One region of the Bradyrhizobium sp. WSM4874 genome, then DNA from elsewhere that is predicted to be linked to it. Evidence: predicted binding sites of a transcription regulator. Region 1 holds the regulator's gene; each other region holds the start of a gene.
The links. Region 1 encodes LexA, which represses DNA repair genes until DNA is damaged. Its sites were predicted from a motif close to TGTTCNNNNTGTGTTCNG; they were not measured.
Positions count from the first base shown of each region.

Region 2: the regulator LexA is predicted to act here: its motif matches at 1,419-1,436, upstream of AC0L3P_RS16940 (DUF3072 domain-containing protein).
Region 3: the regulator LexA is predicted to act here: its motif matches at 1,059-1,076, upstream of AC0L3P_RS11205 (PA0069 family radical SAM protein).
Region 4: the regulator LexA is predicted to act here: its motif matches at 1,487-1,504, upstream of AC0L3P_RS29650 (DNA recombination protein RmuC).

Region 1 is NZ_JBVVPR010000002.1:98,852-102,055, forward strand. It holds gene AC0L3P_RS02780 (hypothetical protein) at 1-273, opposite strand, end outside; gene lexA (transcriptional repressor LexA) at 736-1,437, opposite strand; gene AC0L3P_RS02790 (molybdopterin molybdotransferase MoeA) at 1,614-2,825, opposite strand; gene AC0L3P_RS02795 (hypothetical protein) at 3,053-3,204, opposite strand, start outside.
Region 2 is NZ_JBVVPR010000014.1:99,617-102,820, forward strand. It holds gene AC0L3P_RS16915 (hypothetical protein) at 1-175, opposite strand, end outside; gene AC0L3P_RS16920 (hypothetical protein) at 174-431, shown strand; gene AC0L3P_RS16925 (hypothetical protein) at 527-775, shown strand; gene AC0L3P_RS16930 (hypothetical protein) at 908-1,117, opposite strand; gene AC0L3P_RS16935 (hypothetical protein) at 1,136-1,357, opposite strand; gene AC0L3P_RS16940 (DUF3072 domain-containing protein) at 1,473-1,667, shown strand; gene AC0L3P_RS16945 (DUF6496 domain-containing protein) at 1,753-2,070, shown strand; gene AC0L3P_RS16950 (hypothetical protein) at 2,077-2,439, opposite strand; gene AC0L3P_RS16955 (Do family serine endopeptidase) at 2,706-3,204, opposite strand, start outside.
Region 3 is NZ_JBVVPR010000008.1:169,961-173,164, forward strand. It holds gene AC0L3P_RS11200 (phosphoketolase family protein) at 1-886, opposite strand, end outside; gene AC0L3P_RS11205 (PA0069 family radical SAM protein) at 1,098-2,261, shown strand; gene AC0L3P_RS11210 (VOC family protein) at 2,286-2,741, shown strand; gene AC0L3P_RS11215 (ribonuclease HII) at 2,826-3,204, shown strand, end outside.
Region 4 is NZ_JBVVPR010000037.1:59,374-62,577, forward strand. It holds gene fmt (methionyl-tRNA formyltransferase) at 1-628, opposite strand, end outside; gene def (peptide deformylase) at 840-1,364, opposite strand; gene AC0L3P_RS29650 (DNA recombination protein RmuC) at 1,536-2,735, shown strand; gene AC0L3P_RS29655 (AmpG family muropeptide MFS transporter) at 2,878-3,204, shown strand, end outside.

The DNA of each region.
Region 1 (3,204 bases):
GATCGCATCATGATGGCGGTCGGGAATGTGCGGATCGATCTTGCCGAACTTGCCCACGCGGGAATTGATGGTGCGCGTCCAGATCCAGCGATTGTCGTAACGGACGTCGTCGGCGAAGGCGAGCTCCGTCCCTGGCAGCAGGCAGACGGCAACAGACGGATCGGCTGCGGAGGCGAAGCCGCGCGTCGAGGTGCCGCGGAAGCTTGTCGTGACGATCGTCTCGCCGACTTCGGCGGGGCGCGACGCGACGGCATGCAGGCTGTAGTCACACATCGGGTGCTCCTCATGCTGGGATAGCTACCCGCGTCTCTTATCGAGGCGCAGGCCTCTATCAGAGTGGAAGCACGAACGCTCTGCTTGGTTGTGGGCAAATCTGCGGCTGGCTTCTGCAAGCCGCGATCACATTATCTTTCCCGAATTCAATAGGAACAAAGCCCGTTGCGATGCATTCGGGAGGCGCATGCGCGAACATTGCCGGCTTGTCTGCAACGGTCGAACTTGATCGCTGGCCGGTGTTTCCTCGAACACTCGAGCCGCGAAGCGGTGCTGTTTGAAGCGGTGCCGTTTCCGTGGGCGTCGCGAGGAGCCAGCGCCGGAGGAGGGGCAGGATAGTCTGTGCAGAACCAGAACGACTATCCAGCCGGAGCGGACGATGATCCGCTCCAATCTCTGACCGGCGATGCCGGTGGAAGCGCGCGAGGCGCCAAGCACTTCCGGTATGAAGCACTTCCGGTATCAGTACTTCCGGTAAAGCCCGATCAGCTTGCCCTGAATCTTCACCCGGTTGGGCGGCAGGATGCGGACCTCATAGGCCGCGTTGGCGGGCTCGAGCGCGATCGAGGCACCGCGACGGCGGAAGCGCTTCAGCGTCGCTTCCTCGTCGTCGATCAGCGCCACCACGATGTCGCCGGTATCGGCGCTCTCGTTGCGCTGGATCAGTGCCATGTCGCCGTCAAGAATGCCGGCCTCGACCATGGAATCGCCGCGCACTTCGAGCGCGTAATGCTCGCCCGAGCCGAGCATGTCAGGCGGTACGCTGATGGTATGGCTGCGGGTCTGCAACGCCTCGATCGGCGTGCCGGCCGCGATGCGGCCCATCACCGGCACCGCGACGGGACGCTCGCCCTCGTCAGCCGACAGGCTGGAGCTCGCACGCACCTTGCCGAGATTGCCCTCGATGACGCTCGGCGTGAAGCCGCGCCGGCTGCCTGCGGCTGCCTGGAGCTCCGGCAGCTTAATGACTTCAATCGCACGGGCGCGGTTGGGCAGGCGTCGGATGAAGCCACGCTCCTCGAGCGCCGTGATCAGGCGATGGATGCCTGACTTCGAGCGCAGGTCGAGCGCATCCTTCATCTCGTCGAAGGAGGGCGGCACGCCGCTTTCCTTCAGACGTTCACTGATGAACCGCAGAAGCTCGTATTGTTTGCGCGTTAACATCTCGACCAAAGTCCCCCGGTTGATGTCGTCCGATTCCGAGACGCTGAATTCGGCAATAAGCCGCTACATGCTCGAAACAAATCATGAACGGACACTATATGTTCGATACATGTTCCGCAACTGCTTAATTTACCGTGAACAGAGCAAAGTTCGCGGAACGCGCGTTGCCGAGGCGCTCAGACGGGGAGCCGCAGCACTTCGCAAGCCGTGCCAGCTTCGGCCTTCGGCGCGAACGGAGCGCGCACGAGAAGTACCTGTGCTGCAGCGAGATTCGCAAGCAGCGAAGAGTCCTGATGATTGACGGGAAGAACGACGCGTGTGCCGTCGTCACGCTCCTCCAGATGCGCGCGCAGATAGTCCTCGCGCTGGTCGTTGGCGCCGACGTCGCGGCCGAGCACGGCGCTTTCACGGCGATGGTGAATCACAGAACGGCCAGACAGGGCGCGAATCAGAGGCACCAGGAACAGGAAAGCGCACACGTAGGACGACACGGGATTGCCCGGCAGGCCGATCACACCCATTGTGCCGAGCCGACCGTGCATCATCGGCTTGCCTGGCCGCATCGCGATTTTCCAGAACGCCATCGCGATGCCTTCGTCCCTCAGTGCCTGCTGGACCAGATCGTGGTCGCCGACCGATGCGCCGCCGGTCGTGATCAGGATGTCGGCGCCGCTCTCGCGGGCGCGGCGGATGCCGGTGGTGGTGGCCTCCAGCGTGTCGGCGGCAATACCGAGGTCGATGGTCTCGGCGCCCTCGCTGCGGGCGAGCGCGTGCAGGGCGTAGCCGTTGGAATAGACGATCTGGCCGTGACCGGGCGTGGTGCCCGGCATCACCAGCTCGTCGCCGGTGGCGAGAATCGCGACCTTCGGACGCCTGAAAACGGCAAGGCGCGGATGGTTCATCCCGGCGGCGAGCGCGAGGTCGCGCTCGGTGAGACGGCTTCCCTTGCGCAGGAGCACGTCGCCCTCGCGGAAATCGACGCCGGCGGGACGGATGTGCCGTCCGGCGATCGCGGCTTCCTTGATCGTGATACGCTTGCCGGCGGCGACCGTGTCCTCCTGGATCACGACGGCGTCCGCGCCACCGGGAACGACGCCGCCGGTGAAGATCCGCACGGCCTCGCCGGCGCCGACCGTCCCCGCGAACGGTCGGCCTGCCGCGACTTCGCCGATGACGGTGAGCTCCGAATCGATCGTCGCGGCATCGGCCGCGCGCACCGCGTAGCCGTCCATCGCGGACATCGCCTGCGGCGGCTGCGTGCGTCGCGCCGCGACGTCACGCGCGAGCACGCGATGGTAGGCCTCGTCGAGGGAAATCATTTCTTCGGGCAGCGGCTCTGCACCCGCCAGCACCGCGGCAAGCGCGTCAGAAACCGGCATCAAGGCCACGGCGAAAACTCCTGCTCGGCACGTTCGGGCGAATGTTCCGCAAGTCTTCTAGCCGAGCGCGGGCGCAGAGGCAAAAACGGCTGAGCGAGCGCAGTCATCCCGCCGCTTCACATTGTTCCGGAAGGCAGGATCAAGCGCGTCGCGGCATGATCCGAAGAACCTGACAGATCGGCAGGAGAGTGGTCATGGTAAGACGAGAACGACGTGCGCCCCCCGGCCTGTACCGATCAGCTCCCTGCCTGCCCGGGAGTTACGTCGGGCGCCTTGGGTCCTTGATCCTTGTCGGGTAGCGGATCGGCTTGGGATTTCAGGTCGGCGGCCTTGCTCACAAGCTTGGCGGAAAGGTCCGAATCTGAAGTTGTCCTGGCGAATTCAAGAA
Region 2 (3,204 bases), on a different contig from region 1:
CTAGAGAGCGATAGAGAAAGACCACCTTACCCATATCGAATGTTCCCGTGTTTGCGCGGTCATTCTCGCCCACCCGGCATGAACGTCGGATGAAGCGGGCGATGACAATTCCTTCATGCGGGTGGAACCGGCGCGTGTCGCATGCGTTGCATGCGAGATCGGGATAGAGTTCCATGCGCACGAAAAAGTCGTCGGACCTGATCTCTCCCAGCGGGCTCGTCAAGCTGATGACGCACGCGATGATGGGCGCAGCCTTAGGACTGGCTTTCAGTCTCCTGCTCGTGCTGTCCAATCCAGACGTCGCCAATTTGCTGAGCCACGGCGGAAGACAGGCCGTTGCCGTTTTCGCCCTCACATTGGTGACGACGTTCGCGATCGGCGCGACACTCACCGGCCTCGTATTCACCCTCACAGAAGACAAGCAATCTTGAAGTCTTGGTGATTTGCCGGAACTCCTTTGTTCGGAACTCCTGCGACGAATAGCGGTTGGCTGCCTGCGTCAATTCAACTCAGGGAGTTCCCGCACATGAAGACCACCAAGCTCGCTCTTGCCGTGATGTTGGCCACCGGCCTCGCCGCCGCACCGTTCGCCGTGCAGGCCAAGTCGCACAAGGCAAAACACGGATCCTCGATGTCGTCGTCGCAGACCACCACGGGCGCCAACACCAAGTCCTCCAAGGGGGCTGATCCCTCCGGTCAGGGCGGCTCCGGCCCCGGCTCCGACCAGGGCGGCACCATGACGAACAACAAGAGCGGCATGAGCAACACCAAGTAGGTGTTCGTCGAAAACCACGGAGGCCCCGCGATCGCGGGGCCTTTTGCTTTGGTGTTCGAAACATATTTCTCTCGGGCCGCTTCATCAACATGCGGTATCGACGAGCCCCGAACCGCGCGTTGCGCGCAGGCTTCAGCTACGATGGCTGCCCAGGATGTCAGGACGGACGCCCGTAGGATCTGACTTCACCAGATGATCGAGTCTTGCACGCTTGCGCGCGATCAAGAGCTGGGCCGCGGCGTCGTCGAGTCCCTCGCGTTGCAGCTGCCGGATCGCAGAGCCCAGTTCGAGAATCTCGGCGCGCAGCTTGAGAATCCGGTACGCATCCGGGTCTTCCTCCACCGTGCGCTCCCAAAGCTCTCAGCGGCGCGCGATCATGCGCAGAGGACTACCCGATGTCTTCGCGGAACGAAGGCGCATCCTATCGCGGACATTCGGCAGGACATCGCCGCCACCCGCGGCCTTCCATTCGCCAATCAGCAGATTGATTTTCCGACGCAGATCCATCTGCGCCAGGGCCTTCTCTGTGCAATCGTGCTCGCGGTCGACGAGTTCGCGGACGGACACCTCGATATCGGCCATTTCCAGCCTCAAGGCGCTGATTTTACGTCGAATTTCATTAATTCTGTTGTCCATGACTTGTTAGAACAAAATAAGAACATATAGTCAAGTCACGATTTCAGAAGGGAGAAGCGACATGCAGGTTCAAGGAAAATACGACGCCAAGACGTTCCTCACCGAACAGATGACGCGAGCGCAGGGCCTCCGGCTGAAACGGCTGAGCGAAGAAGCGTATCAACCCGCCCTATATGCACGAGATCTGTCCTCCGGCGAGGCAGCACGGCGCATTCAGGTGCTGGAAGCGGAGATCGAACTGGCGGATTCGTTCTAGCCAAGTCGCGCATCCGGGACGTGCATGCGCGCTTTCGGAACTATGCCTGTCTCGGATGGTTTTCCCCGGCCAAGGGAGAACATGCATGGCACGCAAGGCAAAGAAACGCCGCTACTCGCGCAGTTCCGGCAGCGATGTCGAAAGCGAGATGAAGCGCTACAAGAAAGGTACCGCGAAAAGCGGACCGGGCGGTCGAGGCGGACGCGTGAAGAGCCGCAAGCAGGCAATCGCGATCGGCCTGTCGAAAGCGCGCAAGAAGGGCAAGAAGGTCCCGAAGAAAGCCGCAAAGCGGAAGACGTCCAAGAAGACGTCAAAGAAGACAGCTCGGAAAACATCCAAGAAGACTTCAAAGAAGAGTTCGAAGAAAACGTCGAAGCGCAGATCCTCCAAACGGTCGCGCTGACCTCCGTCAGATCATGCTGCCCGGCATGAAGCAGCGGATCGAAACGCCGAACGCGGTCTTCACCGGCCACACCATGGTGCGGCCGGCTCGGTTCGGCTCAGTGATCACGGCTTCGTCCGGCACCTCGACCCATTCGCCGTCGAGCCGTACGCGATAATGTCCATTGTGCGAGTCCCAGTCGGGATCGGCGACGGCAAACCCATCCGCATCCGAGCAGCACGGACCGAGATGGCTGCGCAGGCCGTCGAACCACGGCTTGAGAGGTGAGTCCGCGTAGCGGCCGTCGTCGCGCCCGAGAGCGTTTCCACCCCATAGCACGAGGGGCGCCACGAGCAGCGCAGTCCTCAGCGAGAGCTTCAATCGATCCATGTCGGCACCGATCAAATACGAATTGCCGGCCGGCTCAGCGGCGGCAAGTTCGAAGTTCCACGCCTGCAATCGTCCCGGCGGCTTCATTGCCGTCGAGTCCACAACATCCGCAACTGTGACGGGCGAACACGGCTTTTTCGGACGAACCGGGTCATCCTCCCTGCCGTTAACGAGAATGTTATCGGCGGGCATCCGGAATCCTGAAGGCGAACAGGAAAGGCGGCCCGTGGGCCGCCTTTTTGGATCTGCGCCGATCGACGTTCGCCCTATGCGAGCGGCACCGCCACGAACCGGGTCGCCTGTGCGCTTCTGACCTGCAGCAGCACGCTGCGCTTGCCGGACGATTTCGCGTGCGCCAGCTCCGAACGGACATCGCCGATATTGGCGACGGCCTTGCCGCCCACGTTGAGGATGACGTCGCCGGTCTGGATGCCGCGTTGCGCGGCCGGCCCTTGCGGATCGACTTCAGTGACGACGACGCCCTTCTGGCCGGCGCCCTGCACGTCGCCGGCCGGAGCCAGGCTGAGCCCGAGACGCGGCGGCGTGCCGGCATCTGGCTGCGACTTGCCCTCGTCGGCTCTAGCTTGCCGCTCGTTCGGCAACTCGCCGAGCGCCAGCGTCACCGTCTTGCTGTCGCCCTTGTGGACGACATCGAGCTTCACGGACGTGCCCGGCGCCAGGGTGGCGATGGTGCGGGCGAGATCGCGGGAATCCTTGATCGCGGTGCCGTTGACGGCGGTGATGACGTCGCCCGCCTCGATGCCC
Region 3 (3,204 bases), on a different contig from region 1:
TGGGGCCGGTCCAGCCCTTCGGGCTGCGCAGCACGATCATCGGCCAACGCGGGCGTTCGACGCTCTTGCGGCCGTCGCGGGCGTGCTGCTGGATCGACCGGATACTGGCGAGCGCGACGTCGAGCGCGTCCGCCATGATCTGGTGCATCAATTTGGGATCGTCGCCCTGGACGAACAGCGGCTCGTGCCCGAGCCCGCGGAAGAGATCGCGGATCTCGTCGTCGCGCATCCGCCCAAGCACGGTCGGATTGGCAATCTTGTACCCATTGAGATGCAGGATCGGCAGCACCGCGCCGTCATGCGCAGGATTGAGGAATTTGTTGGAATGCCAGGACGCCGCGAGCGGGCCGGTCTCGGCCTCGCCGTCGCCGACGACACAGGCGACGATCAGGTCGGGATTGTCGAATGCCGCGCCATAGGCGTGCACCAGCGCGTAACCGAGCTCGCCGCCTTCGTGGATCGAGCCCGGCGTTTCCGGCGCCGCGTGACTGGGGATGCCGCCGGGGAAGGAGAACTGCCTGAACAGCTTGCGCAGTCCGTCGGTATCGCGCGCGATATCGGGATAGATCTCGCTGTAGCTGCCTTCGAGATAAGTGTTGGCGACCATGCCGGGGCCGCCGTGGCCGGGACCGCAGACATAGATCATGCTCAGATCCAGCGCACGGATGACGCGGTTGAGATGGGCATAAATGAAGTTCAAACCGGGCGTCGTGCCCCAATGGCCGAGCAAACGCGGCTTGATGTGCTCGGGCCGTAACGGCTCGCGCAGCAGCGGGTTGTCGAGCAGGTAGATTTGCCCGACGGAGAGATAGTTCGCGGCGCGCCAATAGCGATCGAGGAGATCGAGGTCGCCGCTCGCGGCGGCCGATTGTTGTTGATTTGTCATATTCCTGCCGACCTTCACCCGGGATCGTCACCAACCGAGTTCCGGCGAGATCGATCCTTCGGCAGCATCAAACGGGATCGCCGTGACACCACTGTTGCGTGAGGTCAAAAGCCGGCGCGCGAAGTTTGGGCAGCTCTACTGTGCATGGGGTTGTTTTCACGTTTTTTGTTTGTGTTCTTGATTTGTTCCTTCGACGTGCTATCTTCGCGTCATGAGTCCAGCATCCTCTCATGCTCTCAAGCACCCGCCGGTCACGGCGCCCTCCGAGCCGGCGGGTGCGCCTTCTGACTTCCCTGAGCTGGCGGTCGCCATCGACCGCCAGCGCAGGCGAGGCCGGGGCGCGCAGTCCAACGCCAGCGGCCGCTTCGAGGCCGAGGCGCGCGTCGCCTTCGACGATGGCTGGCAGAGCCTTGAAGAACTGCCGCCGTTCAAGACCACGGTCGCGGTCGACACTTCGCGCAAAGTGATCACCCGCAACGATTCTCCCGACATCGGCTTCGACCGCTCGATCAATCCCTACCGCGGCTGCGAGCACGGCTGCGTCTATTGCTTCGCGCGGCCGACGCATGCCTATCTCGGCCTGTCGCCGGGGCTCGACTTCGAATCGAAGCTGTTTGTAAAGCCCGAGGCGCCGGCGCTGCTCGAGAAGGAGCTTGCGGCGCCCGGCTACGAGCCGCGGATGATCGCGATCGGCACCAACACTGATCCCTATCAGCCGATCGAGCGCGAGCGCAAAATCATGCGCGGCATTCTGGAGGTGCTGGAGCGCGCCGGCCATCCCGTCGGGATCGTCACCAAGTCGGCGCTGGTGACCCGCGACATCGACATTCTCGCGCGCATGGCCAAGCGCAACCTCGCCAAGGTCGGGATCTCCGTGACCTCGCTCGATCCGAAATTGGCGCGCACAATGGAGCCACGGGCGTCAACGCCGCCGAAGCGGCTGGAGGCGCTGCAGCAGCTTTCCGAGGCCGGCATTCCGACCACCGTCATGGTCGCGCCCGTGATCCCCGCGCTGAACGATTCCGAGATCGAGCGCATCCTGGATGCCGCCGCCCATGCCGGCGTCAAGGAAGCCTCCTACGTGTTGCTGCGGTTGCCGCTCGAGGTGCGCGATCTCTTTCGCGAATGGCTGATGGCGAACTATCCGGACCGCTATCGCCACGTCTTCACACTGATCCGCGACATGCGCGGCGGCCGTGACTACGACGCGAAATGGGGCGAGCGCATGAAGGGCACCGGCCCGATGGCCTGGACCATCGGCCGCCGCTTCGAGATCGCCTGCGACAGGCTCGGGCTGAACAAGCGGCGCTCCAAGCTGACGACGGATCATTTTGCCAAGCCGAAGCGGAACGGCGATCAGCTCAGCCTGTTCTGAGGGACGAAGTGGGAGAGGCGTCGTATGAGTCAGGAACTGGCAGCTCCAATCCCGCGGCTCACCGTCATCACGCTGGGCGTGAACGACATCCGCGCCAGCATTGCCTTTTACGACGCGCTCGGTTTCTCGCGCCGGCTCAAGCTGACCGGCGAGGCCGTTGCGTTCTATGACACCGGCGGTCCGGTGCTCGCGTTGTTTCCCTGGGATCAGCTCGCGGTCGACGCCAAATTGCCGGATCATCCGAGGCCATCGACGTTCCGCGGCATGACGCTCGCATGGAACTGCCGCGCGCGTGAGGAGGTGGACGCGGTGCTGGCTTTCGCCATCGGCAAGGGAGCCGCGCTGCTGAAGGCCGCGCACGAGACCGATTACGGCGGCTATTCCGGCTATTTCGCCGATCCTGATGGCCATCCATGGGAAGTCGTGGTCGCGCCCGGCATCGAGGTCGGCGAGGACCGGCGGGTGCATCTGGCGGAATAGGGCGGCTGACCTGAATCTTGAATAGCGGGAATTGTCCGAGGTTCCCGGTTGCGCAGGCCATGCCGCTTGCGCACGATCCCGGCCATGATTCGGGATCAATCCGCCAAGAAGCCGGTCAAAGACGCGCCCAAGAAGGCTGCGCCTGAGAGCAAGAAGGCTGCGCCTAAGAACGACAAGGCTGCGCCCAAAAAAATCGCCAAGGCGCTGGCCGGCACAAAGAGCGCCATTATCGTCGCCCCAAGCTTCCGCCGCGAGCGCGCGCTGATCAAGCGTGGCGTCTGGCCGGTGGCAGGCTGCGATGAGGCCGGCCGCGGGCCGTTGGCCGGACCTGTGGTGGCGGCGGCGGTGATTCTCGATCCCGACCGCATCCCGCGCGGCATCGATGATTCCAAGCGCCTGACGGCCGAGGAGCGCGAAAGGCTGTTCGACAAGATCTGCGCCACCGCCCAGGTCTCGGTGGCAG
Region 4 (3,204 bases), on a different contig from region 1:
CCTTGTCGATCTTGGCGGCATAGGTGACGCCGTCCTCGCTCTGCTTTTTGAGCTGGAGCCCGCCGCGGTCGAGCGCGGCCATGGCGCGCACCATCAGATCGGCACCGAGCCGCGACAGACGATCGTGCAGATCCGCCGCGATCATGTTGTCCGTGATCGCGAGCCGTTCCGCCATGGCGACGTCGCCGGTGTCGAGGCCAACATCCATCTTCATCACCATCACGCCGCTCTCGGCATCGCCGGCCATGATTGCGCGGTTGATGGGAGCGGCACCGCGCCAGCGTGGCAGCAGCGAGGCGTGCAGATTGTAGCAGCCGAGTTTTGGCGCATCGAGGATCGCCTGCGGCAGGATCATGCCATAGGCGACGACGACCGCCGCATCGGCGTCGAAGGCGCGAAATTCTTCCAGCGCCTCCGGCGTTTTCAACGTCTTCGGCGTCAGCACGCGAATGCCAAGCTTTCGCGCGGCCTCTTCCACCGGGGTCGGCTGCAATTGCAGGCCGCGGCGGCCGCCGGGCTTCGGCGCGCGCGTATACACGGCCGCGATCTCGTGGCCATGCGCGACGAGCTCGAGCAGCGTCGGCACGGAGAAATCGGGCGTGCCCATGAAGATCAGGCGGAGGGGCATGACAAGTACTCGGTACGTTCCCTCCCCCCTTGTGGGGGAGGGTTAGGGAGAGGGGTGCCACACGACGCGCTCTCTCGGCTTGAGCGCGGGCGCTTTGTCGCTCGCGCTCGCAAACGACGAACGCCTTTTGCTGGGCCACCCCTCTCCCCCGCCCTCCCCCACAAGGGGGGAGGGAGCGCAGGGGAATGTGGGGCAGCACAGTCGCTTGTACTCACTCCGCGCGCTTGGCGGCTTTCTCGAACTTCTTCAGCACGCGGTCGCGCTTGAGCTTTGACAGATAGTCGACGAACAACACGCCGTTGAGATGGTCGATCTCATGCTGGATGCAGGTGGCGTAGAGGCCTTCGGCGTCCTCCTCGTGCACCTTGCCGTCCAGATCCGTGTAGCGCACCCGCACCTTGGCAGGGCGCTCGACCTCCTCGTAATATTCGGGGATCGACAGGCAGCCTTCCTCGTAGACCGACAGGTCCTCCGAGGAGGCGATGATTTCCGGATTGATGAAGACGCGCGGCTCGGGCTTGGTCTCGCCGTCCTGGTCGGGCTTGGCGAGATCCATGGTGATCAGCCGCAACGGCTGCGCGATCTGGATCGCCGCGAGCCCGATGCCGGGCGCGTCGTACATGGTCTCGAACATGTCGTCGGCAAGCTTGCGGATCTCCGGCGTGACCTTCTCGATCGGCTTGGAGACCAGACGCAGCTGCTTGTCGGGCAGGATGATGATTTCTCTGAGGGCCATGGCCGCGATTTAAGCCGCGCGTTCGATGCGGTCAATCCGGCCGGGAACCCCGTTAACCCTTCGCTAACCATAAAACTTCGGGTTTCGTTAACCATAAAAATTAACAGGGCGTTTACCATAAATGTTCGCTATTCGTTCGTGCCCCCCAGCGAATCGGCTAGAAGCAGGGGCATGAACGAGATCATTTTCATGCTCGGCGACTGGCCGGTGCGCACCGTGGACGCGCTGATCGGCTTTGGCGCCTTGGTCCTCATCCTGATGGTGGTGATCGCCGTCGTGATCGCGCGCTCCGGGCGGCGCGGCGCGGAACTCGCGATGGCCAACGCGATCCGCGCCGACGAACTCGAGGAGCGCATCAGCCAGATGTTGCATGCCCAGAGCGAGGCTTCGGGGCGCGTCGACGCCATGACCCAGACGCTGGCCGGCCGCCAGGCCGACATGGCACGCGCGGTCAACGAGCGGCTGGATTCGGTGACCCACCGGGTCGGCCAATCCATGGAGCACACCACCCGCAACACCATGGAGAGCCTGCGCGCGCTGCACGAGCGGCTCGGCATCATCGACAGCGCGCACAAGAACCTCACCGATCTCACCACGCAGGTGACGACCCTGCGCGACGTGCTCGCCAACAAGCAGTCGCGCGGCGCCTTCGGTCAGGCGCGGATGGAAGCGATCGTCCAGGACGGTCTGCCGAAGGGCGCCTACGAATTCCAGTTCACGCTTTCGACCGGCAAGCGCCCGGACTGCGTCGTGTTCCTGCCCGACCAGCGGCCACTCTGCATCGACGCGAAATTTCCGCTGGAAGCGATGACCGCGCTGCATGACGCGCGTACCGACGAGGAAAAGAGGATCGCCACGCAGCGGCTGCGCGGCGACGTCATGAAGCATGTCAGCGACATCGCGGAAAAATATCTCGTCGCCGGCGAGACCCAGGACATGGCGCTGATGTTCGTGCCGTCGGAATCGGTCTACGCCGAAATCCACGACGGTTTCGACGACGTGATCCAGAAGGCGTATCGCGCCCGCGTGGTGCTGGTGTCGCCCTCGCTGCTGATGCTGGCGATCCAGGTGATGCAGCAGATCATGAAGGACGCGCGCATGCGCGACGCCGCCGACCAGATCCGTACCGAAGTGATCAAGCTCGGCGACGATCTCGGCCGCCTGCGCGACCGCGTGCTGAAATTGCAGAAGCACTTTGCCGACGCCAACGAGGACGTGCGGCAGGTGCTGATCTCCGCCGACAAGATCGAGAAGCGCGCCGGACGCATCGAAGAACTCGATTTCAGCAAGAGCGATGCACCGGAAGCGCCGCATCTCGTGGCCACCGGTGCTGCCGAGTTGTTCCCGAGGAAGCTTCAGGCGGGGGAGTGAGGCCTGTGTCGTCATGGCCGGGTTTGTCCCGGCCATCCACGACCTTTTCAGCGACAGCGAGAACGTGGATGCCCGGGACAAGCCCGGGCATGACGAGTTTTGAGGCCGAGGCAGCGCCGCCAGAATCTGCTAACACCTCCCCATGACCGCACCCGACGCGACCTCCCCTGCCGGCCCCGGCACGGCCCCCACCTCCTGGCGTGACAGCCTTTCCGTTTACCTGCAACCGCGGGTGCTGATCGTGCTGTTCCTCGGCTTCTCGTCCGGGCTGCCGCTGGCACTGTCGGGCTCTACACTGCTGGTGTGGATGCGGGAATCCGGCGTCGATCTCAAGACCATCGGGCTGTTTGCGCTGGTCGGCACGCCCTACACGCTGAAATTCCTGTGGGCGCCGCTGGTGGATGCGATGCATGTGCCGCTGTTCACGCGCGTGTTCGGACGGCGCCGCGGCTGGCTGCTGTTCTCGCAA